3 regions of the Phyllobacterium sp. 22552 genome follow, and region 1 is predicted to be linked to each of the others. Evidence: predicted binding sites of a transcription regulator. Region 1 holds the regulator's gene; each other region holds the start of a gene.
The links. The regulator LexA, encoded in region 1, represses DNA repair genes until DNA is damaged. The targets are predictions, from matches to a motif close to TGTTCNNNNTGTGTTCNG.
Positions count from the first base shown of each region.

Region 1 (10,989 bases):
AGCCGGTTGTACCGGGTGACCAATTGAAATTGCGCGTCACAAAGCTCAAGCAACGCGGCAATATCCATAAATACGCCTGCGTTGCCGAGGTGGACGGATTCAAGGTCGCCGAGGCCGAAGTTGCGGCCATGGTTAGCTTCCCTGTTGAAGAGACCGGGGTTTAATGTCGAGCATTCATCCCACCTCCATCATTGAGCAGGGCGCAGAAATCGGCGAAGGGGTAACCATCGGCCCGTTTTGCCATATTGGTTCCCAAGCCGTTATTGGCGACAATGTTAGTCTTCTCAGCCATATCGTCATTATGGGGCCAACCACGCTCGGAGATGGCTCTAAAGTCTATCCCAATGCGGTGCTTGGCGGCGAGCCCCAGAATACCAAACACAAGGGGGGGCATACCACCCTTGTTATTGGCAAGAACTGCGTTATTCGCGAAGGCGTCACCATGCATCGCGGGACTGATGGGAGCCGCGGCATCACGACAGTCGGCGACAATTGCATGTTTCTGGCTTATTCCCATGTCGCGCATGACTGCATCATCGGCGATAATGTTACGTTTTCAAACAATGTCATGATCGGCGGTCACGTCACTATTGGAAACAATGTGATTATTGGCGGCGGTGCGGGTATTCATCAGTTTGTACGTGTGGGCCATCACGCCTTTATTGGCGGCCTCGCGGCGTTGGCCAGCGATCTCGTGCCTTATGGCATGGCTATCGGTAATCATGCTTATCTTGGTGGTCTTAACATTATCGGAATGAAGCGCTCGGGCATGGCGCGGCCTGAAATCCATAATTTACGCCATGCCGTGCGCATGCTGTTCGATCGGTCGAAATCGATCAAAAATCGTGCCGATGATGTTCGCATCGCATTTCCGGAATCGCCTGCCGTGGCTGATCTCATCGATTTCATCAGCACCGACACAAAGCGCGCCTTCTGTACACCGCCGCTCGATTCTGCAATCGAGATCAGTGACAGTGACGTCAGCTAGAGCGAAGAAATCTCCAGAGCCGATTATTGGCCGCACCGCCATCGTAGCGGGTAATGGTTCTCTGCCGGTCGCAGTTGCAGCCAGTTTGCGAAAGCAAGGCGCTAACCCTTTGATTGTAACAATCAAAGGGGAGGCTGATCCTGAACTTTATGCCGGCGAGCATGCCGAGATATCCATTGTGGAACTTGGCGGGTTGATGAGAATCTTGAAAGCGGAGAACATCACAAATGTTGTTCTTGCTGGTGGTATTCGGCACCGGCCGGAGTTCAGTGCCGCACTTAAGCCCAGAAACGGTAATCTTGTGGCGCTCTATCGGTTTATGCGCGCTTTCAGGCTTGGAGACGATGGGTTGCTCCGGGCTGTCATCTCGACAATTGAATCCTATGGTTTTCGCGTGCTGGGAGCGCACGAAGTCGTGCCTGATATTCTCGCGCCGGCGCCGGGATGCATCACACGTAAGAAACCTACTCAGGAAGGACATGAGAACATCGAAGCCGCGCGTAAAGCAGCGATATTGATTGGTTCTCTGGATATTGGTCAGGCGGCTATTGCCGTAGGCCGGCGCGTCGTGGCGCTGGAGGGCGTCGAAGGGACGGATGCGATGCTGCAGCGTGTGGCCGACCTGCGTGAGGCAAAGCGGATAAACCGCAAAGGTGGTGTCTTGGTCAAATGTGCCAAGCCGCAACAGGAGGTTAGGGCGGATCTCCCTGCTATTGGTGTGAGTACTGTTGAAAACGCGGTGAAGGCCGGTCTCAGCGGAATTGCGGTGGAAGCTGGCCGCACCCTTATACTTTCCTACGAAGATACCCTTGCCGCTGCCAATGCGGCCGGCCTGTTTATCCAGACTTTTGAGCAGGAGAAAAGCTGATGACAGCTCGAAAAACACTGCGTCTGGCTATCATAACCGGTGAGGAGTCCGGTGATCAGTTGGGAGCCGATCTGGTCAGGGCGCTGCGCAAAAATTATGATGGAGAGATTACGCTGACCGGCGTTGGTGGCGACCATCTTTCTGAGCTTGGGCTTGATAGCCTGTTTGACCAGCACGAGATAGCGCTTGTCGGGCTTAGTGCGATCATACGCAAATTGCCTCAGTTGGTTCGCCGGATATCTCAACTTGCTGCCTCAATTGTCGCTGCAAAGCCGGATTGTCTTATCATTATCGACAGTCCCGATTTCACGCACCGCGTGGCACGCAAGGTGAGGGCCGCTGATCCATCCATCCCCATCGTTAATTACATCAGCCCATCCGTATGGGCTTGGCGTCCTGAGCGTGCGAAGGCAATGCGCTCGTATATAGATCACGTTCTGGTTATTTTGCCTTTTGAAGTACAGGCATTAAAGGATTTGGACGGCCCACCATCCACCTATGTCGGGCATAGGCTGGTTTCTTATGTGCCGCTGCTGGAAGCAGCCGAAAAAAACCGGGCACGAGATGCGGGACTTGGCGATCGAGATATCAAGAATCTCCTGATTCTGCCGGGTTCGCGAAGGTCAGAAATCGCCAGTCTGATTGATGTATTCGGTGAAACGGCAGGATTGCTGGTGAGCCGGGGCAATCGCATAAATGTCACTATACCGACATTGCCCCGGGTTGAGGCAATGGTTCGTGAATTAACGGCAAACTGGACGGTCCGCCCGAATATTGTTGTTGGTGAAGCCGAGCGGTTGCGCGCTTTTTCGCAAGCAGATGCAGCGCTTGCCGCGTCGGGCACGGTATCGCTTGAATTGGCGCTGGCTCGCATACCAACCGTACTTTCCTACAAGGCGGATTGGCTAGCGCGCACTTTTCTTGCGCCACGTATCAAAATATGGAGCGCCGCGCTTCCCAATATCATAGCCGATGAACCTGCTGTGCCTGAATATTTCAATATATTCGTGCGCGCAGGATCGCTTGCCCGCCAAGTTGAGCAATTGCTGATGCCAGGTCTGCGGCGTGACGCTCAGCTTGAGAGTTTCGACAAGATCAGCCGATTGATGCAAACGGATCGGCCTGCCGGCGAAATTGCCGCTGAAAAAGTTCTTGAGGTTGCAAAGCGATAATTGTCGCTCATAACTCAAGAAAAAGGCGCCATCTGGCGCCTTTTTCTTTGTCTTTATTTATTTGCGATTTTCAACGCTCACATAATCACGCTGCGTTGCGCCAGTATAAAGCTGGCGTGGACGGCCAATCTTCTGAAGTGGATCTTCGATCATCTCTTTCCACTGGGCAATCCAGCCAACAGTACGTGCAACAGCAAACAGCACTGTGAACATGGTGGTGGGGAAGCCGAGCGCCTTCAATGTGATCCCGGAATAGAAATCGACGTTTGGATAGAGCTTCTTTTCGATGAAATATTCATCAGTTAGCGCAATCCGTTCAAGCTCCATTGCAACGTCGAGCAAAGGATCATCCTTGATGCCCAGTTCTGCCAGAACCTCACGGGTGGTCTGCTGCATGATCTTGGCGCGCGGGTCATAGTTTTTATAGACGCGGTGGCCAAAGCCCATCAGGCGGAACGGGTCGTTCTTATCCTTGGCGCGGGCAATATATTCAGGAATACGATCAACAGTGCCAATTTCACCAAGCATGGTCAGCGCAGCCTCGTTGGCTCCGCCATGGGCTGGACCCCAAAGGCAGGCGATGCCCGCTGCAATACAAGCAAACGGATTTGCGCCCGACGAGCCTGCAAGGCGGACTGTCGATGTCGAGGCATTCTGCTCGTGGTCAGCATGCAAAATGAAGATGCGATCCATTGCACGGGCAAGCACGGGATTTGGAACGTAATCTTCGCAAGGCACTGCAAAACACATGTGCAGGAAGTTGGTTGCGAAATCGAGATTGTTCTTCGGGTAAACGAAGGGCTGACCGATATGATATTTATAGGCCATGGCGGCCAGCGTCGGAATTTTTGCAATCATGCGGATCGATGCGACCATGCGCTGATGCGGATCGGAAATATCTGTTGAGTCGTGGTAGAAAGCCGATAGGGCGCCTACGCAGCCGACCATGACTGCCATTGGATGCGCATCGCGGCGGAAGCCGCTGAAAAAGCGCGACATTTGCTCGTGCACCATCGTGTGGCGCGTTACGCGAAAATCAAAATCAGCCTTCTGGCTCTTTGTCGGCAGTTCGCCGTAAAGCAGCAAATAGCAAGCTTCCAGAAAATCGCCATGTTCGGCGAGTTGTTCAATTGGATAGCCGCGATGGAGCAGTACACCCTCGTCGCCATCAATATAGGTAATTTGCGACTCGCAAGACGCTGTCGAGGTGAAGCCCGGATCATACGTGAATGCGCCAGTGTTCTTGTATAGAGTCCCAATGTCTACGACATCCGGTCCGATGGTCCCCTTTTTTATGGGTAAAGCGAATGCGTGACCATTGAGATCGATGTTTACGCTGTTCTCAGACATTGCCGTTCCTTTCTTGCTTTGACTTGCGCTGAACCAGCGCAAAAGCACCTTCCTCAAATGAGGTTATTTCCGTGATTTTTGCAGGCAGTGCACCGTACCCGAAAGGCATAATGTTGCAATGCAAAATTCGATGAAAAGCGCCTCACTATTGCGCTTTTAACTGATCCTCTATCCGACCGAGTGATTCATCCCGGCCCAGCACAGCCAATACGTCAAAAACTCCCGGAGACGTTGCCTTTCCCGTCAGTGCGGCACGTAGTGGCTGAGCGATCTTTCCGAGTTTCAGGCCGGTTTTTTCAGCATGAACACGAACAGCTGCATCAAGAGCTTCGGCGTTCCAATCACTAACTGCAGCCAAATCGGGCAATACGCCTCGAAGGACGGTCAAACCTTCCTCATTGAGCAGGGTGGAGGCTTTTTCGTCAAGCGGGAGCGGTCGTTCAGCAAACAGATATTTGGCACTGTCGGCAAGTTCCACAAGTGTCTTGGCGCGCTCTTTCAAGCCGGGCATGGCGGCGAGAAGCTGTGCCCTGGTTGTATCATTCAAGCGGGAAATTATGTCAGCCCCACCTTCGATCTCCGGCAAAATGTCGATCATGGCCATTACCAGATCGGCATCGCTGGAAATTCGCATATAGTGACCGTTAATCGCCTCGAGTTTCTGGAAATCAAAGCGTGATGCGCCGCGATTAATGTCGGATATTTCGAACCATTCGATCATTTGCGCATCGGACATGATCTCGTCATCGCCGTGGCTCCAGCCTAACCGTACGAGATAGTTCCGCAGAGCTGCTGGCAAATATCCCATGGCACGATAGGCTTCAACGCCGAGCGCACCGTGGCGCTTGGAGAGTTTTGCACCGTCTGCGCCATGGATGAGCGGAATATGGCCCATGACAGGCACGGCCCAGTCCATTGCGTTATAAATAACAGTTTGCCGTGCCGCATTGGTCAAATGATCATCGCCACGGATAATGTGCGTGACGCCCATATCGTGATCGTCGACGACGACCGCATGCATATAGGTCGGGTTGCCATCCGAGCGAAGGATAATGAAATCATCAAGGTCTTTATTGGGAAAGCGCACATCGCCTTGCACCTGATCGCGCACCAAGGTTTCACCCTCTTGGGGTGCTTTGATACGAATGACGGGCTTCACGCCAGCAGGGGCTTCCTTCGGATCGCGGTCGCGCCAACGGCCATCATAGCGGGGCGGGCGGCCTTCGGCACGGGCCTTTTCACGCATTTCCTCCAGTTCGGCCTGTGATGCATAGCAATAATAGGCTTTGCCCTTGGTAACCAGTTCTTCAGCTACGTCGCGATGGCGCGGAGCACGATCAAATTGGGAGACAACCTCGCCATCCCAATCAAGACCAAGCCATTTCAATCCATCAAGTATGGCGGTTACAGCTGCTTCGGACGAACGCTCGCGATCAGTATCCTCAATGCGCAATAACATTTTCCCGCCAGTATGCTTGGCGTAAAGCCAGTTAAACAGGGCTGTACGGGCGCCGCCAATGTGCAGAAAGCCGGTGGGCGAGGGAGCGAAACGGGTAACGACAGAAGATGACATAGGGTCTCCAGGGCAGTTCGGTCTATTAGTCGAACGTCCAATCGAATTGATTTGGCGTTGATGTACCATAGCGGTGCTGTCGTGCAAGGGCATTGGCAGAAATGGGGATCAATGGCCGAACCGTCAACCGACGAGAAAACGAGCGAAAGGCTTTTCTGGTTTCAACCGGAAAGTCTTGGGCAGCCGCTTGTCAAAACGTCTGGCACCGGAACGATCGATCATTATGGCGTTGGCTCGAATGGCCGCGTCGCCGTATTCAAACGGTCAGTCGAAGGTAAGCTGCAAGCCATTGCCCATGGAATTCCGGCGGCAATCAACGACGAGATTGCGCGAGGCGCGAAATTCTTGTTTTTGCCGGTGTTCGCTGGAACTGGAGCTATCCTTTATTTCGGCGCAAGCGGAGAGCCAAGACTAAGCCCGATGATCCTGGGAATCACGCTGCTTGTCGGATTTTATCTGCTGGCACACAACAGACCTTCGATAAGGATGGTCTGTCTCGGCTTCATGGCAATCACGGCGGGCATGGTTTGCGCAAAGCTGGAAACCAACAGAGCAGCGACGCCTATGCTTGGGTCTGAAGTGACGACCCGGGTGACGGGGCGTATTTCAGCATTGGCAAAGGATGCAAACGGAGGATGGCGGGTGATCCTTGACGTCATAGGCACCGAACGTCCTTCATTGCGTTATGGACCGGAGCGTATTGCGGTTTCTGCACGTCATTTGCCGCGAGATTTGAGCATTGGCGATGGACTCAAAGCACTGGTCCATCTGCGTCCGCAATCGGGCCCGGTTCGGCCAGCCAATTACGATTTTGCCTTTAACAATTATTATCGCGGCATTGGAGCCAACGGCTTTTTGCTGGGCCTGCCTCAAAAAGCCGATGTCGTGCCAAAGGCCGGAATAGCAGCAGCGGCATTCCTGACAATTAGCAATATTCGCCAGCAACTCACCCATCGCATATTGAAAAGCATTAAAGGGGAGCCGGGCGATATTGCTACATCGCTGGTGACAGGGCAGCGCGACGGCATAAGCGAGGAGACCAACAATGCCATGCGCCGCAGCGGCTTGTCACATATTTTGTCCATATCCGGCTTCCATATGGCATTGGTGGCTGCAATCAGCATAGGTTCGCTGCGCGCTGTATTCGCATTCTTTCCAAGTGCATCGGCCCGCTATCCCGTCAAGAAACTCGCGGCTGTCATCGCCCTGTTTGGCTCGGCATTCTATCTTCTGCTTTCAGGCGCCGACGTTGCCGCACAACGCAGCTTTGTGATGCTGGCAGTCATGTTGCTTGCAATGACCGTTGATCGCGCGGCGATATCCATGCGTAATCTCGCAATTGCCGCCTCAATTACAATTGCGGTTTCACCTCATGAAATTCTCGGACCAAGTTTCCAGATGTCCTATTCAGCAACTGCTGCCCTTATAGCTTTCTATAGCTGGTGGTCACGCTACCATTTGAGACGAGGCCTACGGAAACAGACAAGTGCCAAGGCCGGCATATGGTTGTTTCCATCAAAAGCAACGGCCTATATTGGCGGCATTGCCATGACCTCGCTGGTTGCTGGCGGAGCAAGCTCGATCTTTGCTGCCTATCATTTCAATAATACCGCTCCTTTTGGCCTTGTCGGAAATGCCTTGGCGCTACCAATTGTCTCAATTCTCGTGATGCCCTTCGCAGTGCTTGGCCTGCTCGCCATGCCTTTTGACCTCGATTGGCTTCCGTTTAAAATCATGGGATGGGGCATCGAGATTGTTATCGCCATAGCAAAAGCCGTAGCGTCGCATTCACCAAGTGGAAATCTTGGGCTGATGTCCGAAACTTCGCTTATTCTTATGGCGATAGGGCTTTTGCTTCTTCTATTTCTTTCAACGTGGTTGCGCCTGCTTGCCTTGCCATTGGTAGCATTGGCAATTGGTTTGACGGGACGGGCATCCTATCCTGCGATTATGGTCTCAGAAGACGGAAAACTGGTCGCGTTAAGAACGGACGACGACCATCTGGCGATCAATAAACAAGCAGGCAGCGCCTTCAGCCTCGATAATTGGCAGTTGGGGTATAGGGCCGGGCAGATCATTAAGCCGGCAATGAAAGGCGAGGTTGCAAGCGGCGCTCAATTCGAATGTGCCGATAAGCTTTGCACTGCCCGGGAGCCAGGAGGATTAATCGTTGCCTATACCGATGATGCAACAAGAACAGCAGATGCATGCCTAGAAGGGGATATCATCATTTTGGCTTTTGCCGCGAAGGCTCCAAATTGTCCAAATGCTGGAAAATTGTTGCTTTCATCGCAAATGCTGGCGCTCAAAGGCGCTGCGGAGATCAGGTTTGATGCTCCACAATCTGACTCTGTCAAAGCCGATTCCACACCAGTTGGCACCGATTTGGCAAAACAAGAGCTTTCTCAACGCCTGAATTCGGTTGATATAAAGTATGCGATTGGCACGCCCAATCGCCCTTGGAATAATTACCGCATCTATTCCCGCGCCGCGCGCAATCTTGAAGAGCGGCAACTATCCAAGAAACCACCGGATACAAGCAATAAAATGTAGTTCGGCGTTTATGGTAGTCCCAAACATTTTTCGCTAGCTGCTATTCTGTGGCTGTTCGAATGGAGCCTACGAATAAAAGCACACCGTCCAGCGAAGTATAAACGCCATCAATATCTGCGTATCAGACCGACCAGCTTGCCCTGTACCTGAACGCGGTCCGGTCCAAAGATGCGGGTTTCATAGGCGGGGTTTGCTGCTTCGAGAGCAATGGATGCACCTTTTCGGCGAAAACGCTTCAAGGTTGCTTCTTCATCATCCACGAGTGCCACAACGATTTCACCGGGGCTCGCGGTATCTCCGCGCTTGATAACAACAGTGTCGCCGTCAAAAATACCCGCTTCGATCATGGAGTCACCTTTGACCTCAAGCGCATAATGCTCACCGCTGCCGATCATATCGGGCGGGAGATTGAGCATGTGAGTCTGGTTTTGAATTGCAGCGATCGGCACACCGGCAGCGATACGTCCCATAACAGGAATGCTGATCATGTTGGCAGCAACAATATCGGCAGTGCTTGCTTGCGGGCGAGGCGGCGCAACATTTCGTCCCAAACTGCCTTCAATAACGCTCGGAGAAAATTTGCGTTGCGCGTTCAGACCCGGCGCAATTGAGTCGGGCAGGCGAAGCACTTCCAGCGCCCGTGCCCTATTTGCTAGCCGACGAATAAATCCTCGCTCCTCCAGTGCGGTAATCAGGCGATGAATGCCGGATTTGGATGCGAGATCAAGTGCATCCTTCATTTCATCAAAAGAAGGGGGAATGCCCGTTTCCTTCAACCGTTCATGTATGAAGAGCAGAAGTTCATGTTGTTTGCGCGTCAGCATAGGGGCGATCCTTAAGTGTGGAATCGGAAAAACAAAACCAGAACAAACACTATATGTTCCAGTTGTGTTCCACAAGGATTAATATCTGGTATAAACCAGCCCTATATGCCCATTTACTCTGAAAATCAGATGGAATGACGCAAAATATAAGCCTATCCGCTTATCGGAGGACCGCTCGACTGGCGTACTGTGAGTTCCACGGGCCATAATTCATGAATATTGTCCACAGGTTCGCCATCAAGGACGCGCACGAGCATTTCAGCGATTCTCGTGGCGGCGGAGCGCATTGATGATCGCGTGGTGGTCATGGATGGAACCATGTTGCTGGCATTGAGATATGGAAAGACATCGTCATGGGTGATGAGCGATACTTGTTTGCCCAACTGATAACCCTTGTTGCGAACTGCACGTGACACGCCCAAAGCGGTCATCATGGATCCTGCAATGATTGCTGTCGGTCGCGGAGTGCATGAAAGCAGGCGCTGTGTTTCGCGAAAGCCGATTTCATCGGAGAAGTAGTCATGCACGATGAAGCGTGGGTCGATTTCGACGCCGCGTTCGCTTAGCGCTTGGCGATATCCGAGCTCGCGATGCTCAGAGAACGTAAACCCTCTTAACCCGTCAATCATGGCTATATGCCGATGTCCAAGGTCGAGGAGGTGGCTTGCCGCCTGATAGAATGCGCCCTGATTGTCGATATCCAGCCAGGCATGGGGCCTGTCTATGTTCGTACGGCCATGCAGAACAAAGGGAAAGTTTGCATCGATCAGCATGGATACGCGCTCATCGACCAAAACAGGTCCGGAGACGATGATCGCATCAACCCGTTTGCTCGAAATCAGGCGCTTATAGACCGAAATCTCGTCATTATCGACAATGGGACTGAGCAGAAAATCAATCTCGTCCCGGGAAAGGCGCTCCGCCAAGCCGGCAAGAAATTCCGCGGTATGAGGCCCAAATCGCTGGCTGGAATCTGCGGGGATAACCAGACCGATAGCACCGACACGGCCCATGGCTAGACGTCGGGCATTTGCATTTGCGCTATAGCCAAATTTCAATGCCGCTTTATTGACGCGCTCGCGCGTAGCCTCATTCACTTCCGGATAACCGTTCAGCGCGCGGCTAACGGTCGTCTGGGAGAGGTTGAGCTTTTCAGCGAGTTCTTTCAGCTTCATGCCGGACGGTCCAAAACTGTATTCCTATCTGCGTCGTTCGATGTCTTTGCCTTCGTAATATAATCATACTTCAAAGCGCTTTAAATGATCTGCACAATTTTATTTGCCTGATTAATGGCGTTCATAAACTATTTATTGACATTCGTTTTGCGTTTTGACACCTTTTATCCAAAGCGCTTTGGATAGGTTAATTTCACTGTCTGATGTGCTTGAGGAGGATCGTCAATTGGGGATTGAATGCCGTCCGGCATGGGTTGATCCATCAAATATTTCTGGGAGGATTTATGAAAAAGAGTTCAGTTTTTGCGGGCATCCTGCTTACAGCGCTGTTGTCTTCAGGTGCCTATGCAGCCAATCTTTCTATTGTTTACAGCTCGACCGGCAATGAAAATGCCGAGTTGCGCAAGCAGCTTGACCGCTTTGAAAAAGAAACGGGCAACAAGGTTTCCATTGTGGCGATGCCATCAAGCAGTTCTGACAATTTCG
Region 1 covers NZ_JBQENG010000006.1:206,809-217,797, reverse strand. The annotation lists gene fabZ (3-hydroxyacyl-ACP dehydratase FabZ) at 1-164, shown strand, start outside; gene lpxA (acyl-ACP--UDP-N-acetylglucosamine O-acyltransferase) at 164-988, shown strand; gene ACTJI9_RS15715 (LpxI family protein) at 969-1,856, shown strand; gene lpxB (lipid-A-disaccharide synthase) at 1,853-3,028, shown strand; gene gltA (citrate synthase) at 3,086-4,378, opposite strand; gene gltX (glutamate--tRNA ligase) at 4,524-5,951, opposite strand; gene ACTJI9_RS15695 (ComEC/Rec2 family competence protein) at 6,063-8,504, shown strand; gene lexA (transcriptional repressor LexA) at 8,612-9,328, opposite strand; gene ACTJI9_RS15685 (substrate-binding domain-containing protein) at 9,481-10,503, opposite strand; gene ACTJI9_RS15680 (ABC transporter substrate-binding protein) at 10,788-10,989, shown strand, end outside.

Region 2 (10,989 bases), on a different contig from region 1:
TTGCAATGCTTACACCATGCTTTAACACCCGGAATCAAAATGCGAACCTAAAGGCGTAAGATCTTGCCGGGATTCATGATATTCCCCGGATCGATAGCCCGCTTGATCGTTTCCATGACATCAACGGCACCGCCGAGTTCAGCGCGAAGAAATTTTATCTTCCCCTGCCCGATCCCATGTTCGCCGGTGCACGTTCCATCCATCGCGATAGCACGAAGATTGAGGCGCTCCACAAATGCCTCCACATTTTCGATTTCAGCTGGATTCTTCTCATCGAAAAGCACAAGAACATGGAAATTGCCATCACCGGCATGACCGACGATAGGTGCAATCAAGCCGCTCTTCTCAATATCCTTTTCGGTTTCGACGATGCATTCGGCCAGACGAGAAATTGGCACGCAGACATCAGTGGACAGCGATTGCTTGCCGGGCGCCAATGTCATGCAGGCAAAGTAGGAATTATGCCGGGCGGCCCAAAGTTTTTCCCGCTCCTCAACATTGGCAGTCCACTTGAATTCGCCGCCGCCATTGGCAGCTGCAATCTCTCCAAACAACTCCGCCTGCTCCGCCACACTCGTCTCGCTGCCGTGAAACTCTAGGAACAGATAAGGCGCAGGATCATAATCCAGCTTGGAGTAGGCAATCATTGCCGTCATTTCGAGCTCATTGACAAGTTCGATGCGTGCAACGGGAATGCCCATCTGGATCGTCTCAATAACCGTATTGCAGGCGCTTTCCAGATCAGGAAAAGCGCAAATGCCGCCCGAAATGGCCTGTGGGATGCCGTATAATTTCAACGTCAGCTCAACGATAATACCAAGCGTTCCCTCAGAACCAATCAAAAGCCTCGTCAGATCGTAACCGGCAGACGTCTTTTTCACCCGCTTCGACGTTGTAATAAGCCTGCCGTCCGGCATCACGGCCTTAAGAGCCAAGACATTTTCCCGCATCGTACCGTAGCGGACAGCGTTTGTTCCTGACGCGCGGGTTGCAGCCATGCCCCCAAGGCTAGCATTTGCACCAGGATCAATAGGAAAGAACAGACCAGTATCACGCAGATACTCGTTCAACTCTTTGCGTGTGACGCCCGGCTCTATAACGACATTCAAATCGTCATTATAGACTTTGAGAATACGATTCATCCGCGAAAGATCGATTGATATGCCACCGGCCGGCGCATTCACCTGGCCTTCGAGCGAAGTTCCAGTTCCAAATGCGATAACAGGCACCTGCCATTCGCCGCAGAGGCGGACGACCTCCTGCACGTCTTCGATAGACTCGGCAAATACAACCAGATCAGGTGCCTGATTAGGCACATAACTTGTGGTATGGGCGTGCTGCTCGCGGATGGATTTTCCGCCTTGGGCATTATCGCCGAAGCGCTTTTTGAGGATGGATACTACGGTTGCAATACCGTTTTCGTTGCGCAGCAATGCACCTGCGTCTGCCAATGCCATTCCAGTTTCCAGCCTTTTGTTGGATTCTCTTCAGAACGGTATTTTTAGGCAATACACGGGCCTTGTCTAGTTGTAACTCTGCGTTACACGAAAGGCCGCAGGCGTCAGTTCTTCGGCGCCTTAATCTTCGTCATCATCATCATCATCATCATCGTCTTCACCGGGTGACCAGTCGGTTACTGCAACGAAGCGTTCCTGCTCACCAGTTTTTTCAAAAACACTGCCAACGGGCGAATCCAGAAGAGGAATAATACTCGGATCATAGTTTGCGATGGTATTAACGTCGAAGATGCCACTATTGTCGGGATCTTCCATATAGTCGTCGCTCTCAAAGCCGGAGAGGAAGCGCCAACCACTATCAAGATCATTATCAGGATCTTCGCGATACATGAAACGCACTGGATAGCCGTCAATCGTTATCGTGTCAGTCGCAATGCAACCACCATAATTGCGTATCAGTGGCCGTATTTCTTCCTTGGTGAGTCGGTAACTTTTATCCATAGCCGATTTTAGTTGATCGTCATGGACTTGGCTAGCTTCCGGAAGCGGTCAGCATATTTGCTCTTTTCCGTAGCATTGACGATGAGGATGGCGCGCACATAGCGATTGGTTTCAAACCGCGCGATCTGGGCCACGTAAAGCGCATCGCCGCTGGCGGAATCTGTCGCTGTTCCATCGATTTCGATCCATTCCGCGCCATCGACCTCGCTGCTTGTCTCATTATCGGATTGGACATCCTTGATTCCGGTTAGCGATGCGAAGGCCTTTTTCGAAAACTCCAGCCGCGTGGCGGCCTCAGGCGCTGTATTCAGGTTTGAAGCAATAATCACCATTGGTTGCATCGAGTTGATGGCAACATCATTTGGCCCCTCGGTCAAAAGCAAGGTGGCTCCGGCAATAACACGCACGGGGCGAAAACCGGACGTATCTGCAACTTTGAAGGGCAACGACGCAATCTGGTCCGGCAAGCTTGCGGGCGCGCGAACAACCAAAGTACGCAGAGCTTTTTCCACATCGGCATCCGACAACGCACCTTTGGCACCATCCGGTATCTGGACCGTCACCATTGCAGTTGTGCTTTCGGCACCGACAAGCACAATCCACTTGCGATATTTGACGCCAGCTGCCACCTGACTGGCGCGGATCAGTTTTGAAACAACAGCGCCCTGCACCGACCATTCCTCAGGCCCGGATATGGTTTCTATACCCGTAGCCAGTAGGCCTTCCCGATTAAACCCCGCAGCGATTGTGGCATAGGCATCAACGGGAAGTTCGGTCACGACGATAGATGTGCCCTTGGCTGGGTCTTCGAAACCGCTGAAACTGGAAGATGGTACCAAACCGGCTGGCGGAACCAAGCCAATACCTGATCCACTTGGAAAAACCGCTTCTTGCGCAAATCCGGGTTGGGCGATCACCAACAAAACAAACAAGAGGCCGAAGACCCGTCCAACAAACTGCATTTATCAAATCCTGTTTTATTAACGCACAAATAGTAAGCACAGAACGATCCGGCAAGCGATTGGTTTCGCAAGTCCGGTCGACCATTCGTACAGCTGCGTTGAATTGCTCTCAGCTCAAATTCTTCTTGAAAAACTCAACCGTGCGGCTCCATGCAAGATCGGCAGTCTTCTTGTCGTAGCGCGCAGCAGAGGTGTCGTTGTTAAAAGCATGGTTCGCACCTTCATAGACATGAATCTCAAAGGTCTTTCCATTGGCTTCAAGCGCTTTCCTGTAATCCTCAATTCCGGCATTAATCCGTGAATCGAGACCCGCATATTGCAAAAGCAGGGGGGCTTTGATCTTTGCCACGTCTTCCGATTTCGGCTGACGACCATAATAGGCTACGCCTGCCCCAAGCTGTGGCGCATTGACAGCAAGATCGTTGACCATGCCACCTCCCCAGCAGAAACCAACAGCGCCAACCTTGCCATTCGATGATTTGATTTTGGCAAGATAGTCCAGAGAGGCGACGCCCTCTGCAATCGCGGTTTTTGAATCGAGCGCGCTTATCATGCCACGGGCTTTTTCCTCGTCCTCGGGCGTCCCGCCCGCTGATGACAGAAGATCCGGCGCCATTGCCACAAAACCTTCAAGGGCCATACGCCGGGCAACGTCGCGAATATGGCCGTTTAACCCGCGATTCTCGTGGATGACGACAACTGCTGGAAGCTTACCAGACGCATCGGCAGGAACAGCCAGATAGGCCTTGATATCGCCGGAAGGTCCTGCAAATACGAGATCTTTGGTGAAGAGCCGTTTGTCTTCCGGTGCGATGATTGCAGCCTGAGCAGAATTTGCTGCGAGCATGGGAGCAATAACTGCCGCAGCAGCGCCCGAACCTGCAAGCTTTGTGAGCTTGTCCATGAAAGAGCGGCGGTCGAGCGTCAGGTGAGTATACTCATCAAACGCGTCGACCATCGCCTGTGTAATATTCGGATGCTTTGTTGGTTCGCTCATTTTACAATCCTTTTAGAGGAAATGAGCCGCCCTCCTCCAATCAAGTCCTGACACGATGCGACAGGATGCCGGTAGAAAGAGCAACACCAAGTCCCGTGATAATTGCTGCCGCAATTTCCCAGACACCGAGCGCCTCGTCAAGGAAGATGGAGCCACCCACAGCAGCAAGCACCGGAGTGAGCGCGCTGAACGCGGCAGCCTGACTGCCACCAAGCGAGCGAACGGCTATTCCGTAGGCAAGCATAGCAGCCAGCCCGGAGAGCACACCCTGGCTCAAAAACTGCAAGCCGATTTCAGACAGCGGTACATCCATGATCGTTGTGCCGAAAAAAGCAGCCAGCACCAGATGGATGATGAATGACCAGACAGCAATCAAAGCGCCACCATGCAGAGCAGTCAGACCTGAACGCTTGAAAGCGTGGGTATAACCAGCCCATAGCAATGCGCCGAATGGCAGAAACACAAAGCTCACCCATGAAATCTGATGGCTGCCGATGGCTAGCGTCAGCAGAATGGCAAGCCCGGCAACAATGGCAGCAAGGCCAAGCCAGCGTGCAGCATCCGGGCGTTCGCCGAACAGGACAACCCCGATCAGTGCGGCTGCAAGGGGCATTGAACCGCCGAGCAGCACGCCTACGGCGGCGGCGGGCGTCGAATGAATGGCGAAGGTGGTGATCTGGAAGAACAATACGCCCGCGCCACAAACCATGATTGCGAGCAACGCCAAGGGAACATTGCGGGGCAGCAAGCCCGTCTTCAGCCAGACCGGCGCCAGCACCAGCGCGGGAAGACCGTAACGAATGAGCCCAAGATCGATAGTACCAAGATGCGTACCGCCGGAATGGCGGGTGGCAATGATCCACGTTGCCCAGATGAAGACCGTAACCAAAGCGCCGGCATAACCGGGAGCCAGAGAGGCAGATTTGTTGATTTCGGGTGAGATCGCAACCATTGAAATATCCTTTCAGATTAGTCTGAATGTGTTTCCATGGGAGCAATATAGAGCGAATGCCTCTGGCATGTCCTTGCAAGTTGATGCCACTTAGCCTATGATTTCAGCTACTTTCGATAAGATTTAACCTTGTTAAAGGCAGGATATGCCAAATCTTGATAAATTCGATATTGGTATTCTTGAGGCACTGCAAGGTGATGCACGGGCCACAAATGTCGAGATTGCAGAAAAGGTGAATCTGTCACCTTCTCCTTGCCTGCGGCGCATCCGAAATCTGGAAAAGTCCGGCGTCATTCGAGGTTACCGCGCCGATATTGATCGCAAGGAAGTCGGGCTTGGACTGACCGTCTTCGTGGAAATAAAGGTGGGACAGCACAGCAAGGCAAACTCCGAACTTCAGCAAGCGGCTTTGATCGCCATGCCGGAAGTGACCGGCGCGTTCCTTATTTCAGGAACCGCGGATTTTCTTGCTGAGGTGGTGGTGGAAGATCTCTCCGCCTATGAGCGGTTTCTTACGGAAAAACTGCTGGTCCTGCCCGGCATATCGGACATTCGCTCAAACTTTGCCATTCGCACAATCAAGACCAACAGTCCCTTGAAACTACCGCAGCGCTGAATCAGGATTCGCAGAAGGTAATCCGATTGCTGAACGGGTCAGTAACGGTGACTTCTCGTCCCCAGGGTGCTTCTTCAAGACCAGGTTTCATGAAACGGTAGTCTTGGGAATGCAGTTCCTTATGGAAAGCCTCAATGCCTGTCATGCGGACATAGACCCGCGCGCCGGGGCTGGCATCACCTGAATGCTCGCTAAGATGCAGTGTCAGATCGGAACGTGATACCTGACAATAAAGCGGAAAATTGTCTCCAAACCGATGCTCCCAATCGAGCGTGAAGCCAAGAAAATCGAGATAGAATTCCCGGGCTTTAGAAACATCAAAGATACGGAGGATGGGATTGGCAGGTCCGAACGAGATACCTTCTTTCGGGGCTGGTTCATCGGCAATTTTGGCCGCAAGCACATTCCAACTATCGAAACCGAAACCGGCTGCGACGAGTTCAAGCCCCTCACCGTGAGAAATTTTGATATTCTTTTCGTCCAGAGCGTTGCGCAGCGATTTGGCAATAGCCTTGGCGTCATTGAAAGTACGCATAATCATTCCTTCGTCGTCGGTGAATCTGGAAAGTCAGTGCTCGCATTGCCGACCAGTTCACCTTTCAAAGGATGAAGCCAAGCTTATTTATTCGATACATTCACCGTAACCCGAAGGCCGCGAGCGGCTGGCTGTATCAGCCGCTTGCAGCAATATTCCTGCTTCGGATTACCGTCAATCTTATTTTGGCAGAGTATAGGCGATGACATAATCCCCCGGCTTTGTGCCGACCGAACCATGGCCACCCGCAACAATGACCACATATTGCTTGCCATCATCCAAGGAGAAGGTCATCGGCGTTGACTGGCCACCGGCAGGAAGGCGAGCCTCCCAAAGCTGCTTGCCATCAGTCACGTTATAGGCGCGCAGATAATCATCAACCGCGGCCCCGAGAAACGCAACGCCACCGGCTGTGATGATCGGACCGCCAATGCCCGGCACCCCAACCTTGAATGGCAATGGCACTGGCGAGGAATCCCGCACAGTGCCATTGCGGTGCTTCCAAGCGATCTTGCCTGTACGCAGATCGGCACCGGCGACATAGCCCCATGGCGGCGACTGGCAAGGCAGGCCAAGCGGTGAAACAAATGGACCCATCACCACCGCGTAAGGAGCGCCCTCATTGCGGTTAAGCCCCTGCTCGCTACCCTTGGTGCCAACTCCGGGCGGAGGCACATCGGCGCGTGGCACAAGACGCGAGGTAAAGGCAAGATATGTCGGCATGCCGAACATGATCTGCCGTTCCGGGTCAACTGCGACGCCGCCCCAGTTGAACACGCCAAAATTACCCGGATAGACGAGTGATCCTTGCAATGATGGCGGAGTATAGCGCCCTTCATAGCGCAATTTCAGGAATTCGATCCGGCAGACGAGCTGGTCGAACATAGACACGCCCCACATATCCTTGCCCGTCAAAGGTGGCGGCGAGAATGTCAGGTCCGAAATCGGCTGCGTGGGAGAGGTAAAGTCACCCTCGATAGCGCCTGTCGGCGCGGGAATTTCCTTGATCGGAATGATCGGCTCGCCCGTACGGCGGTCGAGAACATAGAGATCGCCCTGCTTGGTTGGTCCTACCAGTCCCGGCACTGTGCCATTGACCGTATTGATATCAACTAGCGTTGGTTGTGCAGGAACATCCATGTCCCAAAGATCATGATGGACAGTCTGGCGCACCCAGCGCATCTGACCGGTATTAAGATCAAGCGCAACGATTGAGGACGAGAATTTCTCCACATTTGCGGAGCGCCCAGCACCAAGCTGGTCAGGTGTCTGATTTCCAAGAGGTACATAGATCAGACCAAGCTTTTCATCGGCACTGGAAACAGACCAGCTATTGGGAGAATTATGCGTGTAGGTCTGTCCATCCGGCAAAGGTGTCGTTACATCCGGATTGCCGGAATCCCAGTTCCACACAAGCGCGCCAGTATTGATATCGAAAGCGCGGATGACACCGGACTGTTCCTTCGTCGAATAATTATCATTGACCGCGCCACCGATTATGATCTTTCCCGCCGCAACAACGGGCGGCGATGTGGAATAGTAATAGCCTGCGGGGTTATAGGGCATGCCTTTTTCAAGATGCAGCGTGCCTTTGTCAGCAAAGGACGAGCAAATCTGGCCATTGGCCGCATCAAGCGCAATCAAACGCGCGTCGGACGTCGGCAGATAGACGCGTTCGGCACAAGGCTTGCCTGGTGTGGCAGCAGGATCGGCATAATAGGAAACGCCCCGGCAGGTCTGATGTTGACGATCGGGATTCATGCCGGAATTGGAATCAAACTTCCACTTTTCCTTGCCTGTTGCCGCATCAAGCGCGATGGCCCAATTGTGCGGCGTGCAGATGAAAAGTGTATCGCGAACCTTGAGCGGCGTGACCTGATAAGTGGTCTCGCCAACATCCTCCGGCAACTTGACGTCGCCAGTCTGATAGGTCCAGGCGACTTGCAGCTTGTCAACGTTTTCGGTGGTGATCTGCTTCAACGGTGAATAACGCTGACCATAGGGCGTACGCCCATATTGGTGCCAATCGCCCTCCGGCATATTGCCGCCCAGATCGACAGTATCTGAGACAATTTCCCTGCTCAATTCACCCGTAATTTGCAACGGATCCTGGGTCATCGAATAGCCTGCAACAACCAGCGCCACAACAACAGCAACGGACAACGACAGAGCCGGAACAGCGGAGGAAGAACCAGCACCGCTTGCAGATGAATTCAAGCCCCGCCTGATCCATGGTGTGAGCAGCCACAGCCCAAGGATCATGATGACGCCGCCGCGTGGCGCAAGCTGCCACCAGTCGAAGCCGATTTCCCAAATGGCCCAGCCAAGCGTTCCTACCACCAGCAGCGCATAAAGCAGCAGAGCGGATGACCGCCTACGGAAGAGCAGAAAAGCAACCACAAGGAACGCAAGCGCAGCAATGATATAATACCAACTGCCGCCCAGGACAGCGAGCCATACACCGCCGACGCCAAGAGCCGCGCCAATGAGAAGGAAAACGAGTGCCGTGAGAGTGATTGCCATGAGGAAAGTCCCTTTCCGATCTCAATCAAAACCAGATGATCCTGACATGAGGCGACGAATGTTGCCATCGGCTGTCAAAACCTTGAAGTCACGAGTCATTAATCAAAATGGGTAGGCTCATAAATCGAGTGACGCAATATCCTGACTTGATATTTCAACCGCCCACTTCAATTGAAAGTGGGGGGCTAATTGCAATTGTTCTCTTTTTGTATCGCATTTTTCTGGTTTTTCGGTACCGAATCACTACATTGGGTTCAAATGTCTGGATTACCTGACGATATTCCGTTTTTCGACGAACCTGATGCGCCCCGCCAGCCTTCGGGCATAGCTGCACGCGCCATGCAGGCGCGTAGTGCACCACCTTATCTCAATGGACTTAACCCCGAACAGCGACTGGCGGTTGAAACCACCGAAGGGCCTGTACTCGTTCTGGCTGGTGCTGGCACTGGCAAAACACGGGTTCTGACTTCCCGTATTGCGCATATCCTTTCGCTCGGCAAAGCTTGGCCAAGCCAGATACTCGCCGTCACCTTCACGAATAAAGCAGCACGCGAGATGAAGGAGCGCATTGGCGTTCTCGTCGGCGGTGCTGTCGAAGGGATGCCATGGCTCGGCACGTTCCACTCCATCGGCGTCAAGCTATTGCGCCGCCATGCGGAACTCGTGGGGTTGCGCTCCGATTTCACCATTCTGGATACGGATGATGTCATAAGGCTGATCAAGCAGATCATTCAGGCGGAAGGGCTGGACGACAAGCGCTGGCCCGCCAAACAATTTGCCTTGATGATTGATGGCTGGAAGAACAAAGGGCTCGGACCTTCCGAAATTGCTGAAGGCGATGCCCGGTCGTTTGCCAATGGTAAGGGCCGAGAACTTTACACCGCCTACCAGAACCGTCTGAAAACATTGAATGCCTGCGATTTTGGCGATTTGCTATGCCATCCAATCCGGATGTTCCGCGCCTATCCCGATATCCTCAAGGAATATCACGCCAAGTTCCGCTATATTCTCGTCGACGAGTATCAGGACACCAATACCGCGCAATATATGTGGCTGCGCCTGATCGCACAGGGATCGAAGAATGTCTGTTGCGTTGGCGACGACGACCAATCGATCTATGGCTGGCGCGGGGCAGAGGTAGACAATATTCTTCGCTTCGAAAAGGATTTCCCGGGCGCAGTCGTGATCCGGTTGGAGCGCAATTATCGCTCTACCGCGCATATTCTTGGCACCGCATCACATCTCATTTCCCATAATGAGGGACGGCTTGGCAAAACGCTTTTCACCGATGCCCCAAACCCGGAAGATGCCAAGGTCAATGTGCATGCCGGCTGGGATTCCGAGGAAGAGGCTCGGGCAGTCGGCGAAGAGATCGAACAAGCGCAGCGCAAAGGCCACAATCTCAATGATATTGCCATTCTTGTGCGCGCTTCCTTTCAGATGCGCGAGTTTGAAGACCGCTTTGTCACGCTAGGTCTGAATTACCGCGTTGTCGGTGGTCCACGCTTTTACGAGCGCATGGAAATACGCGATGCGCTGGCCTATTTCCGCGTTGTTGCGCAGGGTTCCGACGATCTGGCGCTGGAGCGCATTATCAATAATCCCAAGCGCGGACTTGGCGAAGCTGCAATCCGGCAGGTGCATGATTATGCCCGCGCCAAGGACATCGGCATGCTTGATGCAGCCGCAGATCTTGTTGAAACTGAGGAGTTGAAGCCCAAACCGCGCTCGGCTTTACGCGAAGTGGTGGAAAATTTCCGGCGTTGGCAGTCGCAAATTGATTCCGTACCCCACACGGAACTGGCGGAAAAGATTCTCGACGAATCCGGTTATACCGCCATGTGGCAGGCAGACCGCTCAGCCGAAGCGCCGGGTCGCCTCGAAAACCTTAAAGAGCTTATCCGCTCTATGGAAGAATATGAATCACTGCGCTCTTTCCTTGAGCATGTCGCGCTGGTCATGGATGCTGAGCAGAACGAAAATCTTGATGCTGTAAACATCATGACGCTGCACTCGGCAAAGGGGCTGGAATTTGAAACGGTCATTCTTCCCGGCTGGGAGGAGGGTCTGTTTCCGCATCAGCGTGCGCTGGATGAAGGGGGACGCTCTGGGCTGGAAGAAGAGCGCCGTCTTGCCTATGTCGGCCTGACGCGCGCCAAGAAAAACCTGCATATCTGGTTTGTTTCCAACCGCCGTATCCATGGTCTGTGGCAATCCACCATCCCTTCCCGCTTCCTTGAAGAACTCCCCGAAGCGCATGTTGAAGTAATCGCCGGTGGCGATAGCTATGGTGGATATGGCGGGCGCGGCGGCTACGGCCAATCGCGCTTTGATCGCGCCGACCCGTTTGAAAACAGCTACTCAACGCCCGGTTGGCAAAGAGCCCAGCAAAACCGTTCTGACGCCACACGCAATAATTGGGGCTCGCGCTCGGGCGCACGTGTGG
Region 2 covers NZ_JBQENG010000001.1:448,324-459,312, reverse strand. The annotation lists gene ACTJI9_RS02295 (FAD-binding oxidoreductase) at 48-1,457, opposite strand; gene ACTJI9_RS02290 (DUF2185 domain-containing protein) at 1,578-1,958, opposite strand; gene ACTJI9_RS02285 (hypothetical protein) at 1,967-2,920, opposite strand; gene ACTJI9_RS02280 (dienelactone hydrolase family protein) at 3,030-3,917, opposite strand; gene ACTJI9_RS02275 (DMT family transporter) at 3,958-4,869, opposite strand; gene ACTJI9_RS02270 (Lrp/AsnC family transcriptional regulator) at 5,015-5,485, shown strand; gene ACTJI9_RS02265 (glyoxalase superfamily protein) at 5,487-6,020, opposite strand; gene ACTJI9_RS02260 (glucose/quinate/shikimate family membrane-bound PQQ-dependent dehydrogenase) at 6,201-8,543, opposite strand; gene ACTJI9_RS02255 (ATP-dependent helicase) at 8,802-10,989, shown strand, end outside.
Region 2: ACTJI9_RS02255 (ATP-dependent helicase) is a predicted target of LexA. The motif match lies at 8,740-8,757, and genes of this name have one in related genera.

Region 3 (10,989 bases), 120 kb from region 1:
CCTTCATCGGTGAGCCAATTCTTGGGACAGGCGGCATTGTCCCGCCGCCAGCAGGTTACTGGGAAAAAATTCAGGCCGTACTCAACAACTACGACATTTTACTCGTAGCTGATGAAGTGGTTACCGGATTTGGCCGTTTGGGTACAATGTTCGGATCGGATCATTATGGCATTAAGCCCGATCTGATCACCATCGCGAAGGGGCTCACCTCAGCATATGCACCGCTCTCGGGCGTCATCGTTTCAGACAAGGTTTGGCAGGTACTGGTCAAGGGATCCGATATGCTTGGTGCAATCGGGCATGGTTGGACCTATTCAGCACATCCGATCTGCACTGCGGCTGGTATCGCCAATCTCGAACTTATCGACAAGCTCGATCTTGTGACAAATGCCGGTGAAACCGGTGCTTATTTCCGCAAGCAGTTGACTGAAGCCTTGGCAGAGAATGCCATCGTCGGTGAAGTGCGCGGTGACGGGATGCTCGCCGCCGTAGAATTTGTTGCTGACAAAGACGATAGGAAATTCTTTGACCCTGCATTGAAAGTCGGACCACGCATTGCGGCAGCTCTGGCTGAACTTGGCGTGCTTGGGCGGGCCATGCCGCAAGGCGATATTCTGGGCTTTGCACCACCATTATGTTTGACCCGGGACGAGGCTGATACGGTTGTCAATGCCGCGGCCAAAGCGGTCGAGTCGATTGCAAAAACGCTCTGAGGTTCACCATGAAAGAGCAAAACATTCCGCAGACCATGGCCGCTATACAACTCATTGGCCATGGCGGGCTCGACAAGCTGATTTACAATGAGAACACGCCGGTTCCTACACCTGCGCCGGGCGAGGTTCTTATCGAAATAACCGCTTGCGGTATGAACAATACGGATGTCTGGGTGCGGGAAGGCGCCTACGGCACCGAGGAAGATGCTGGCGCCGTTTCAACCTGGCGCCGACAAGAGCCGACATTAAGATTTCCGCGCGTTCAGGGGACTGACATAGTCGGGACGATTGTTGCTGTTGGCGAGGGCGTCGACAAGGCGCGTATCGGGCAACGCGTAATGGTCGATTTTTCCATCTATAATCGCGATGATGATAGTCTTGCCGATATCGATTATATTGGTCATGGACGCGATGGCGGTTATGCCGAATATGTAACCGTGCCGGTTGAAAATGCTCATTACGTCAACACGGATTTGAGTGATATCGAACTTGCCACCTTCTGCTGTGCATATTTAACCGGCGAACAGATGCTGGAACGCGCCGGATTGCGGGCAGGAGAGCGAGTGCTTGTTACTGGCGCATCAGGTGGCGTGGGCTCCGGTATTGTTCAACTTGCAAGGGCACGGGGTGCAATTCCCTATGCGCTTGTGGGAGCGGGCAAAGAACAGGCATTGCTCGACATTGGCGCTGAAGCAGTGATCACACGGGGCACCAATGACCTTGTGACAGCGGTGAATGATGCGACCGGCGGAGAGCCAATTGACGTCGTAGCCGATCTTGTTGGCGGTTCAATATTCAACGATTTGCTGCGCATTCTCAGGGCTGAGGGTCGTTACACCACAGCCGGAGCAATTGCTGGACCTGTTGTGCAGCTCGATCTTCGCACCATGTATCTTAAACAACTGGCTTTGCATGGCTCATCGCAGGGCACGCGGGGAGATTTCCGCCGGATCGTGCGCTATATTGAAGAAGGCAAGATCCGGCCGCTTGTTGGCGGCGTCTATCCGCTTTCTGAGTTTCACCGCGCACAAACGGATTTCATGGCCAAATCCTTTGTCGGGAAACTGATTGTCGTGCCGGATGCCAAATTCGACAATATCCGAATTAATGGAAATCCCTAGATTTCGGCATTATGCGAACATTTCTGGGATGACGCGCCCGCGCGTCTCCCTGGACAGAATGGTTGACTTCGTCACTGCGTGATACGGGCAAAATGGCCCGCTGCTCAGAGAGACGATAAAGGTCGCCAGTCCGATCGATAAGCTTTCTGGCAACGATGTGCACCACATTATCGGCGCTTTGAACTATTCCTTCGATCTGGATCAGCCGAGATCCCATCACTTCCTTACGATAAATGTTGAGGAGCTTTTGCCAGATGACAATGTTGGAGATGCCTGTTTCATCTTCAATAGTCATAAAGACTACGCCTTTTGCAGTTCCAGGCCTTTGCCGAACAGTCACCACTCCAGCCAGTTTGACGCGCTTATTATTCGCTAGACTATTTGCAAATTGGCATGTGGAAACGCCTTCTGACACAAACATTTCTCGCAAAAACTGCATCGGATGCCCTTTGAGCGAAAGCCTTGTCGATTCGTAATCGGCAATGACGTGCTCAGAGAGTTTCATTTGAGGAAGAACCGTTTTGACTTCCGTAGCTAACTCATTTGTTTCAGCCGCTTGAAATAGGGGCAACGTCGTGTTGTCAGGGAAGCGGCGCACGGCCCAAAGTGCCTCTCGCCGGTCGATACCTAGCGAACGAAATGCATCTCCATCGGCAAGCAAGACAAAAGCCCGTCTTTCAAGTTTCGTCAGACGCCTTACCTGTTCAATATCGGTATAGGCTTGCTTTCTTCTCTCACAGATCAAGTCGGCCCAAGGCTTTGAAAAACCGTCGACCTGACGAAAACCGAGTCTTGTGCATAAAACACCATTTTCCTTTGATTCCAATGTGTTGTCCCAATGACTGAAATTAATATCTACAGGACGTACTTCGACATCATGCTTGCGCGCATCGCGAATAATCTGGTCTGGCGGATAAAAACCCATAGGCTGTGAGTTCAACAATGCCGCCGCGAAAGCAGCGGGATAATGACACTTAATCCAAGATGAAATATAGACCAGGATGGCAAAACTCGCAGCATGGCTTTCAGGAAAACCATACTCGCCAAATCCTTTGATCTGGTTGAAGCAGTTTTGAGCGAAATCCCTTTCATAGCCTCGGCGAACCATGCCTTCCACCATCTTGTTTTCCAGTTTGTGTATAGTTCCCACATGCCGGAAAGTTGCCATGGCGCGGCGCAATTGATTAGCTTCATCGCCGGTAAAACCTGCTGCGACGATGGCAATACTCATCGCCTGCTCCTGAAAGAGAGGAACTCCAAGCGTCCGGACAAGAACCTCTTTCAATTCGTCTTTATGTCCGTGATCAGGCGAGGGTGAAGGATAAACAACAGAATCAGGATTGTTGCGCCGCTTCAAATAGGGATGAACCATATCCCCCTGAATGGGTCCCGGTCTTACTATGGCGACTTCAATAACCAGATCGTAAAATTTCCTCGGACGAAGGCGCGGCAGCATATTCATCTGTGCACGGCTTTCCACTTGGAAGACCCCAAGGGAATCTGCCTTGCAGAGCATGTCGTAGACGTCGTCATCATCCAATGGGATGTCCGCAAGTCCATAGCGTTTACCACCGTGTAGATGAATGAGATCAAAGGCCTTGCGGATACAAGTGAGCATGCCAAGCGAAAGAACATCGACTTTCATGATATTGAGTTCGTCAATATCATCCTTGTTCCATTCGATGAAAGTACGGTCTTTCATGGCGGCGGGCCCTATCGGAACGGTCAAATCAAGACGTTCCTGCGTGAGGACGAAACCGCCAACATGTTGGGAAAGATGACGTGGGAAACCAAGCAGTTCCTTGGCAAGCCTTATGGTGCGGCGGATCATGACATTATCAGGATCAAGTCCAGCCTGCTTTATTTCCTGCTTTTCAACGACCGATCCCCAACTACCCCAAACCATATTGGCCAAAGCGGCAGTGACATCTTCTGTCAGGCCCAGTGCTTTCCCAACATCACGGATTGCACTGCGCGGCCGATAACTGATGACGGTTGCAATAATAGCAGCATGGTCGCGCCCATATCGCTCGAAAATCCATTGCATGACTTCTTCGCGGCGCTCATGCTCGAAATCCACATCAATATCGGGCGGTTCTTTACGTTCTTTCGAAAGAAACCGGTCAAAAAGCAGGTTGCTTGTGGCGGGATCAACGGCCGTAATGCCCAGACAATAACAGACAGCAGAATTGGCCGAGGAACCGCGCCCCTGACAAAGGATATTTTGTGAGCGGGCATAGGTAACAATGTCATAAACAGTCAGGAAGTAGGGCGCATATTCCAACTCCCCGATCAGGGTCAGTTCTTTTTCCAGGATCGTAGACACATTTTTGGGAATGCCATCCGGATAGCGTTTATTGGCGCCGATCCATGTTTCATCGATCAGATGTTGCTGGGGTGTTTTGCCGGGTGGAACAGGTTCATCAGGATATTGATAGCGTAAATCATCAAGAGAAAAACTGATCGGCTTCACAAAGCGCTGCGTCTCTTCAAGTGCTTCCGGAAAAAACCGAAAGAGATACTGCATGTCGGTTGGCGATTTCAGATGCCGCTCTGCATTCTTTTCCAGTTTGCGGCCAGCTGTCTCTATCGTAACATGCTCACGGATACTGGTCAGCACATCCTGAAGTGGCCGCCGGGCAGGAGTGTGATAAAGCACATCATTAACTGCCAAAAATGGAATGTTTGCATCGGCTGCAATTCGAACCAGTTTTTCACCGTGACGCCTGTCGGCTCCCTTGCGCGGCATCACCAGACCAAGCCAAACGCAATCCGCCGCCGCAAAAGCTAGTTTTTTTAGGAAGTCCGTGAAGCTTTCGTCGGGATTTTCGGGAGGCATTACAGCTATCTGAAAATTGTCTGCCTTGAACAGAAAGTCTTCGAAAAGCAGATGGCATTCCCCTTTGGTCTTGGCACGGTGCTTTCCCACACTCAAAATCTGGCAGAGATGACCGTAAGCAGGGCGATCTCGCGGATAAACAACAAGGTCAGGCGTGCCGTCAGTGAAACTTAGCCGACAACCAATATAGAGGTCTATTGAAAGACCCTGTTCTTTTTTGATTTCTTTTCTGGCGCTATGGGCTCGCACCACGCCAGCAAGTGTATTGCAATCGGCAATACCAATGCCTTTAAGCCCCAGAAGAGCTGCAGCCAGAACCAGTTCCTGGGGTTGCGACGCCCCCTTGAGGAAGGAAAAATTGCTGGTGACGGCAAGCTCAGTATAATCCATCAGGCAAAAATCCCATGCAAATACCATCGGGGGGTGGGATCGCCTCGCTCATAAAGACCCTCGCGGAATACCCAAAAACGCTTTCCCTGATTGTCTTCAACCCGGTAATAGTCGCGTGTGAGAGCACCCGCATGCTCGCGCCACCATTCTGGTGCAATACGCTCGGGTCCTTCAGCTAAAACAATCGTGTGCTGTACGCGGCGCCACGTAAAGCGCGCCGGTGCACCGTCAGGAACTCCCGATGTCGTTTCAATGCGTTCGGGTGGATTAAACAGTCTGATTGGTCTTTCGGGAGGATTTCCAGGGTAATGTTCTGGTGACCACTGAACTGATTGATCCGATCTATTCCCGGCTGCAGCTTCAAGCATGACAGCACGTTCAGGAATGTGCGTATCAATAGCAACAGGTCGCAACACACGCGAACTGCCCAATCTTATAGAAAGTCTATCGATGAGCGCATCAAATGCTTCTGTCTCTTGCCGCGTATTGTCGAGACTTTTCTGCAGCGCATGTGTTTGTTCTGTTCGAATAGCAGAGAGCCGAACAATATCAAAGCCATAGCCTGCATCCAGAGGTTCTGCCAAGCTTGATAGCCTCTCCTTGAGCAATCGCAGTAATGTTTTTGTCTCTACAAGCGGCCTTCCGGATTCAATACGAATCCGTCTCACATTTCCATCAACACGAAAAAAACTCGCTTCGATTTCACGCGCACCTTGAACACGGGTTTGCAATTGCCTGAAAAGTTCATCGCCAAGGGATTGAAGTAAAAGCTCGACGGAATCCATAACAACCAAAGGTTCGGCCATGCGTCGCTCAACCATACAGACAGGCACAATACGGCGCGGAGAAATTGGCTGGTCTTGCCTGCCAAAAAGACTGTCCAGGCGATTGATCAGCGCTTTTCCGAAACGGGCAACAAGGGCAGCACGGGGCAGAACCTCGACTTCGCCAACATGCAGCAGACCTGCGCGCTTCAGACCAGCAAGATGTGCTGCTTCTATCTCAAGACAGGCAAGGTGCAGTTTATATAGTCTCTTTTCTTCATCATCGCCGATGACACCGCCGGATGAATAGCGTGCAAAGGCACGGGCAGAGGCTGCATTGCTTGCGATGGCTGATTTTACTGCCACGCCCTGTTGATTGAGACGATTGTGAATATCCTTGAGCATAGTGTGCTCATCCCCAAAAAGATGAACACAGCCTGTAATATCGAGGATAAGACCATCCGGATCGTCAAAAGCGGCCAGAGGCGTGTATCGATCACACCAATCTGCCAGACGCTCCAAAAATGCGGAATCCTGACGAGGTGAGGCAAATGCGATATCCAGCTTTTCAAACTGCGCACGTGCATCAGCCAAAGTCATGCTTTTGTATAGACCTGCTTTTGCAGCTCTCTGATCAACCGCTACCAGCCGTAAAGTATTGGCAATCTTGTCAACAACAATGAGATACTGATCAGAACGGTCGCGCTGCGAATTTTCGCGTTTGAGACGATCCGTAGGAAGATGTGGAAACCACAGAGCCAAAAACCTGCTCGATCCGTTGGAAAACATGATTTTCACTCTCCCATTGTAATAGCCATTGGCCTGTGTTGCCCTGCCTGTTGCGAATGAGTTGGACTTGAAAAACAGGGTTGCCCGGCGCGTTTGCACCAGGGGATTGTGAGGTTGCAGCACGAATTAACCACCGTGTGACGGCAGCATTTTCACCCGGAACAGCTCCCAGCCTCAGGAGAAAGGCGGGCACTTCGGCCTGTTGTGCGCTAAGCAGTAATTTTCGCGAGGCAGTCAAATCCAGACATTTGGGATGGCCCCACGGCGCAATAATAACTGCTCCCATACCGCGAATGCCAAGGCTGTCTGCTGCAGCCTTTAAAACATTATGAGGCGAGGAGCACCGAACGAAAACCACCCGCTCCGGGTCGAGACCCAAATAATGCAGGCCGGGAGCATAGGGAAAGCCATGTTCATTGCCTGTAAAATCCTCTTCAATCCAAAGAATGGGGCTTAGGTTGGCTGATGCGCGCAAGGCGAGGGCAATAACAAAACCTGTTGCGGCTCCTGCGTCCCCACTTTCCTTCGCAAAAATCTCATGCAGAGCGCCTCGCTGAAGGCCACCCCGAAATACGCCGTCTACAGCCCGGCAGCCAAGATCAAAGGCAGAGCCAGACACACCTTGCGTGCCTTGCTCATTTAGAGACGCAATATCGCGTCTTAACGCCGTTAGATCGACGATCGCCACTATAGAACCCCTGTTTGTTCATGATATGTTCCATTATCAAATTTAAGGTATCCAGTGTCAAGCGCTTCCCGATACGAATGGTTAGAATCAGATCATCAATTGCAGATTTCAGAGTCATCCAGCCTTTCGCTGTTGAGACTCATGGGAAGGATTTCTGATCTGGCTCTGAAGCCCTTCTTCGCGATAATGGTTGTGTTATAGATTGAGGTGAAACTACGCTCAAAGTCATAGAAATGATCGCATGTCTGCCAAATCCACCGCTCCCATACCTAAATCGGAAAAGAGACATTCACTATTATTTCGGTGGATGTTGAGGCGGAATGCTCGGCAGGCGTTAAAGCTGCCACAGGTCAGAGCCCGAGAAACAGAGCTGTTTCGTGAAAGTATAAAGGGAAATTTGCCAAATTCAGGTAATGTTCTCCTGGCAGCATGCGATGATCGCTATTTCTACAATTTTGCTCTGGGGCTGATCAAATCCATCGAACGTCTAGGTCAGCCTGAGGCATTCCATCTTCTGCTTCTTCAACCTTCCGGCAAGGTCATCGAGGAAGCGGCTACCCTTTCCAAGACTCTCAAGCACGTGAGGCTGACCTATTCTATTGATCCATGCGCACTGGCAGAGGGGCTGCCACGCCGTGAAATCTATTATACCGCCGCACGCTTCCTGCTAGCGCCTTTAATTCTGGAAGCTGGTGTCGAACGCCTTCTTATGATTGATGTCGACGCCGTGATGAATCGGTCTCCCTGGCCAATAATTCCATCTGATTTCGACCATCAAAGCGGAGCATTCATATTTAGAAGGAATGAAAAACATCCGTGGCGCAAAATTCTTGCATCTGCCGTTCTTTTAAATAATTCGCCAGGTTCAATGCGATTGGCAAATGCAATTGCCGTTTCGATAGCAGTTAGCTTGGGGAAGAAACCCAAATATCATATCGACCAGATTCTACCGTTTTACGTCTGCGACTTTGCAAGCAAAACGATTCAGAATTTTTCCACTGTGGATATTCCCCCCAAACTCATGGGATATGATTACGAGCCGGAAGCCGCTTTCTGGACAGTCAAGGGTCATCAGGCGCTTGATACTTTTATAAGCGAAAGAGACAGGCTTCTTGGCCCAACGGAACAAGAAAACTAAGTCCGCCTGAAAAGTTAGGCGCGGCAGTTAAGCCCTGTGTGAGTGCCGATAGCGCGAATAATGTCATCCCAATCCTCAAGGTGAATTTCATGGCCGCCACCTGGAACACGGAGAAGTTCTGCACCTGGAACGCTTTGTGCCAGCAATTCGCCGTGCTCGATCGGAAAAATCGGGTCCGCTGTGCCGTGGACAACGAGAAGAGGTTTAGCTAATTCGTCGCGCTTGTTGTCCCAGCTGTCACCACCTTTCAACATGAAATGATTGGTAGCGCTGGCGAAGTTTTTAGCACGCTTCACATCATGCTCCACGAGTTTACGGGCCTGCATCTCATTATAGGGATGCCGTGTACCTGCAATCATCTGCGTATCTTTAACAATAAAATCTATGACCTGAGCGCTATCGGTCCAATCAACACTCTCGCCTGTCGCTGCGTGCTCCATATAGGCACTACTCGTCTGCGGAAGGTTGGAGGTATCAACGCCGATGGGCGTGGTTGAGATCAAGGTCAGCGTTTTTACGCGTTCAGGATGGGCGAAAGTGGCCATTTGCGCGATCATACCACCCAGCGACATACCGACCAGATGTGCGGTTTTGATATTGTAGGCGTCGAGCACGCGAAATGCATCCTGAGCCATGTCGTCCATTGTATAGTCAGGGTTTCCCGGCTCATAAGCGGTCGAAAGGCCGGTATCCCGATTATCATAACGAATGACGTAGCGATTTTGGGCGGCGAGTTGCTTGCAAAACCCCTCCGGCCACCACAACATGGAAGCCATGGCGCCCATGATAAGCAGAACAGGCTCATGGGTTGGATCTCCAAAAGCCTGCGTGGCGATCTCAACATTGTCAGCAATGATGATCCGTTCATTCATTTCGTCATCCCCCTGCACAGCATCTGAGGTGTCAATGCCTCGAGCCTCGTCTCAAACGAACAGCAACTACATTGGTTGTGAACTTACATAACTGATCCTATAATGCAACCAGTCTTGCTAAAGAAGCAACCGCCGGCAATGACAGCAAAAACCAGAAGAGGTTCAAATGTTGGATCGTGCAGATTTCTATGACGCAGAATTAAAACGTCACACCAAACACTTGATTGCCGCTGCCAGCGTTGGAGTGAGTGACCATGTGCTTGATGTGGGTTGCGGGGCAGGGCAAACCACGCGCGATGCCGCCAGCCTTGCTGTCAATGGCAAGGCGATTGGTGTGGATACGTCAAGCGATATGCTGGAAGTTGCCAGGCAACGGGCAAATGATTCTGGGCTCAAAAATGTTTCATTTGAGCAGGGCGACGCCCAAAGCCACGTATTTCCCCAAGCCAGATTCGATCTTTGCATCAGCCGGTTTGGCGCTATGTTCTTCTCTGATCCGGCTGCCGCGTTTGCAAATATTGCCAGCGCCATGCGTCCCGATGCGCGACTGGCATGGATGGTATGGCAGAGCCAGGATAAAAATGAATGGTCTGGCGCCATTCGGCGAACCGTAGCTCCGACCACGATGGCCTCACCGGAAACCCGGAAGGCGTTTTCCCTTGGTGAACCTGCTAGCGCCAAAGAGCTTCTCAATACCGCAGGGTTTGTATCCGTCGATTTTATCGACGTGCGGGAACCGGTATTCTACGGAGCATCTGTCGACAGCGCGTTTGACGCTCTCATGAAAATCTTCTCCATAAAGGATATGCTTGCTCAAACGAATGAAGCACCCGAACCTGCCTTGCAACGGCTGCGCAATCTGCTTGAGGCTCATATGACCACTGACGGGGTGCTCTTTGACTCCCGCGCCTGGGTAATTACCGCTCGAAGAGAATAGGATATTTTGCGGGAATGATGGTGAGCGCGCGGGGGTTCGAACCCCGGACCTACTGATTAAAAGTCAGTTGCTCTACCGGCTGAGCTACGCGCTCCCTTGAAAGCCATAAACTGGCCTCGGGAAGTGCGGCGGAACATAGGTGCGAGATGGCAATCGGTCAACAGCTATTGTGCATAGTTTCTGTGATAAAAAGCGTTGTTTTTACAGCTTTCTTCAAATTTCCCCGGCAGAGCTACCCCGTAATGCGGTATTTGATCAGAGGAATGGCGAAAAGGTGATTGGAAATCCGAACAGATTCGGCTTAATCCGGCGCAACCTGAATGACCATGAAGGAGCGCATATGGCGCTGGATGTTTCCTATCTGACTGCCGCCGGGGCCGGGGCGCTCTCATTTCTTTCACCTTGTGTGCTGCCTCTCGTGCCGCCGTACCTGTGCTACATGGCAGGGGTGACTGTAGAAGACTTCCGAGCTGATGCTTCCACCGCCAAAATTTCACCGGTCAGGCGCGCGCTCCTTTTATCGTCCTTTTGCTTCGTCTTGGGATTCACCACAGTTTTTGTTCTACTGGGTGCAGGCGCATCGACAATTGGGGCATTCCTGCGCATGTGGCAGCAGGAAATAGCCATCCTGGCCGGAATCATCATCATCATTATGGGATTGAACTTCCTCGGTGTGTTCAAATTAGCTTTTCTATCCCGCGAGGCACGCTTTCAAAGCAAAGGAGCACCGGCCAATCC
Region 3 covers NZ_JBQENG010000006.1:89,716-100,704, forward strand. The annotation lists gene ACTJI9_RS15090 (aspartate aminotransferase family protein) at 1-713, shown strand, start outside; gene ACTJI9_RS15095 (alcohol dehydrogenase family protein) at 722-1,834, shown strand; gene ACTJI9_RS15100 (error-prone DNA polymerase) at 1,818-5,066, opposite strand; gene ACTJI9_RS15105 (Y-family DNA polymerase) at 5,063-6,616, opposite strand; gene ACTJI9_RS15110 (ImuA family protein) at 6,519-7,304, opposite strand; gene ACTJI9_RS15115 (hypothetical protein) at 7,546-8,442, shown strand; gene ACTJI9_RS15120 (alpha/beta fold hydrolase) at 8,457-9,314, opposite strand; gene ACTJI9_RS15125 (class I SAM-dependent methyltransferase) at 9,481-10,251, shown strand; tRNA gene ACTJI9_RS15130 (tRNA-Lys) at 10,270-10,345, opposite strand; gene ACTJI9_RS15135 (cytochrome c biogenesis CcdA family protein) at 10,592-10,989, shown strand, end outside.
Region 3: ACTJI9_RS15110 (ImuA family protein) is a predicted target of LexA. The motif match lies at 7,320-7,337, and genes of this name have one in related genera.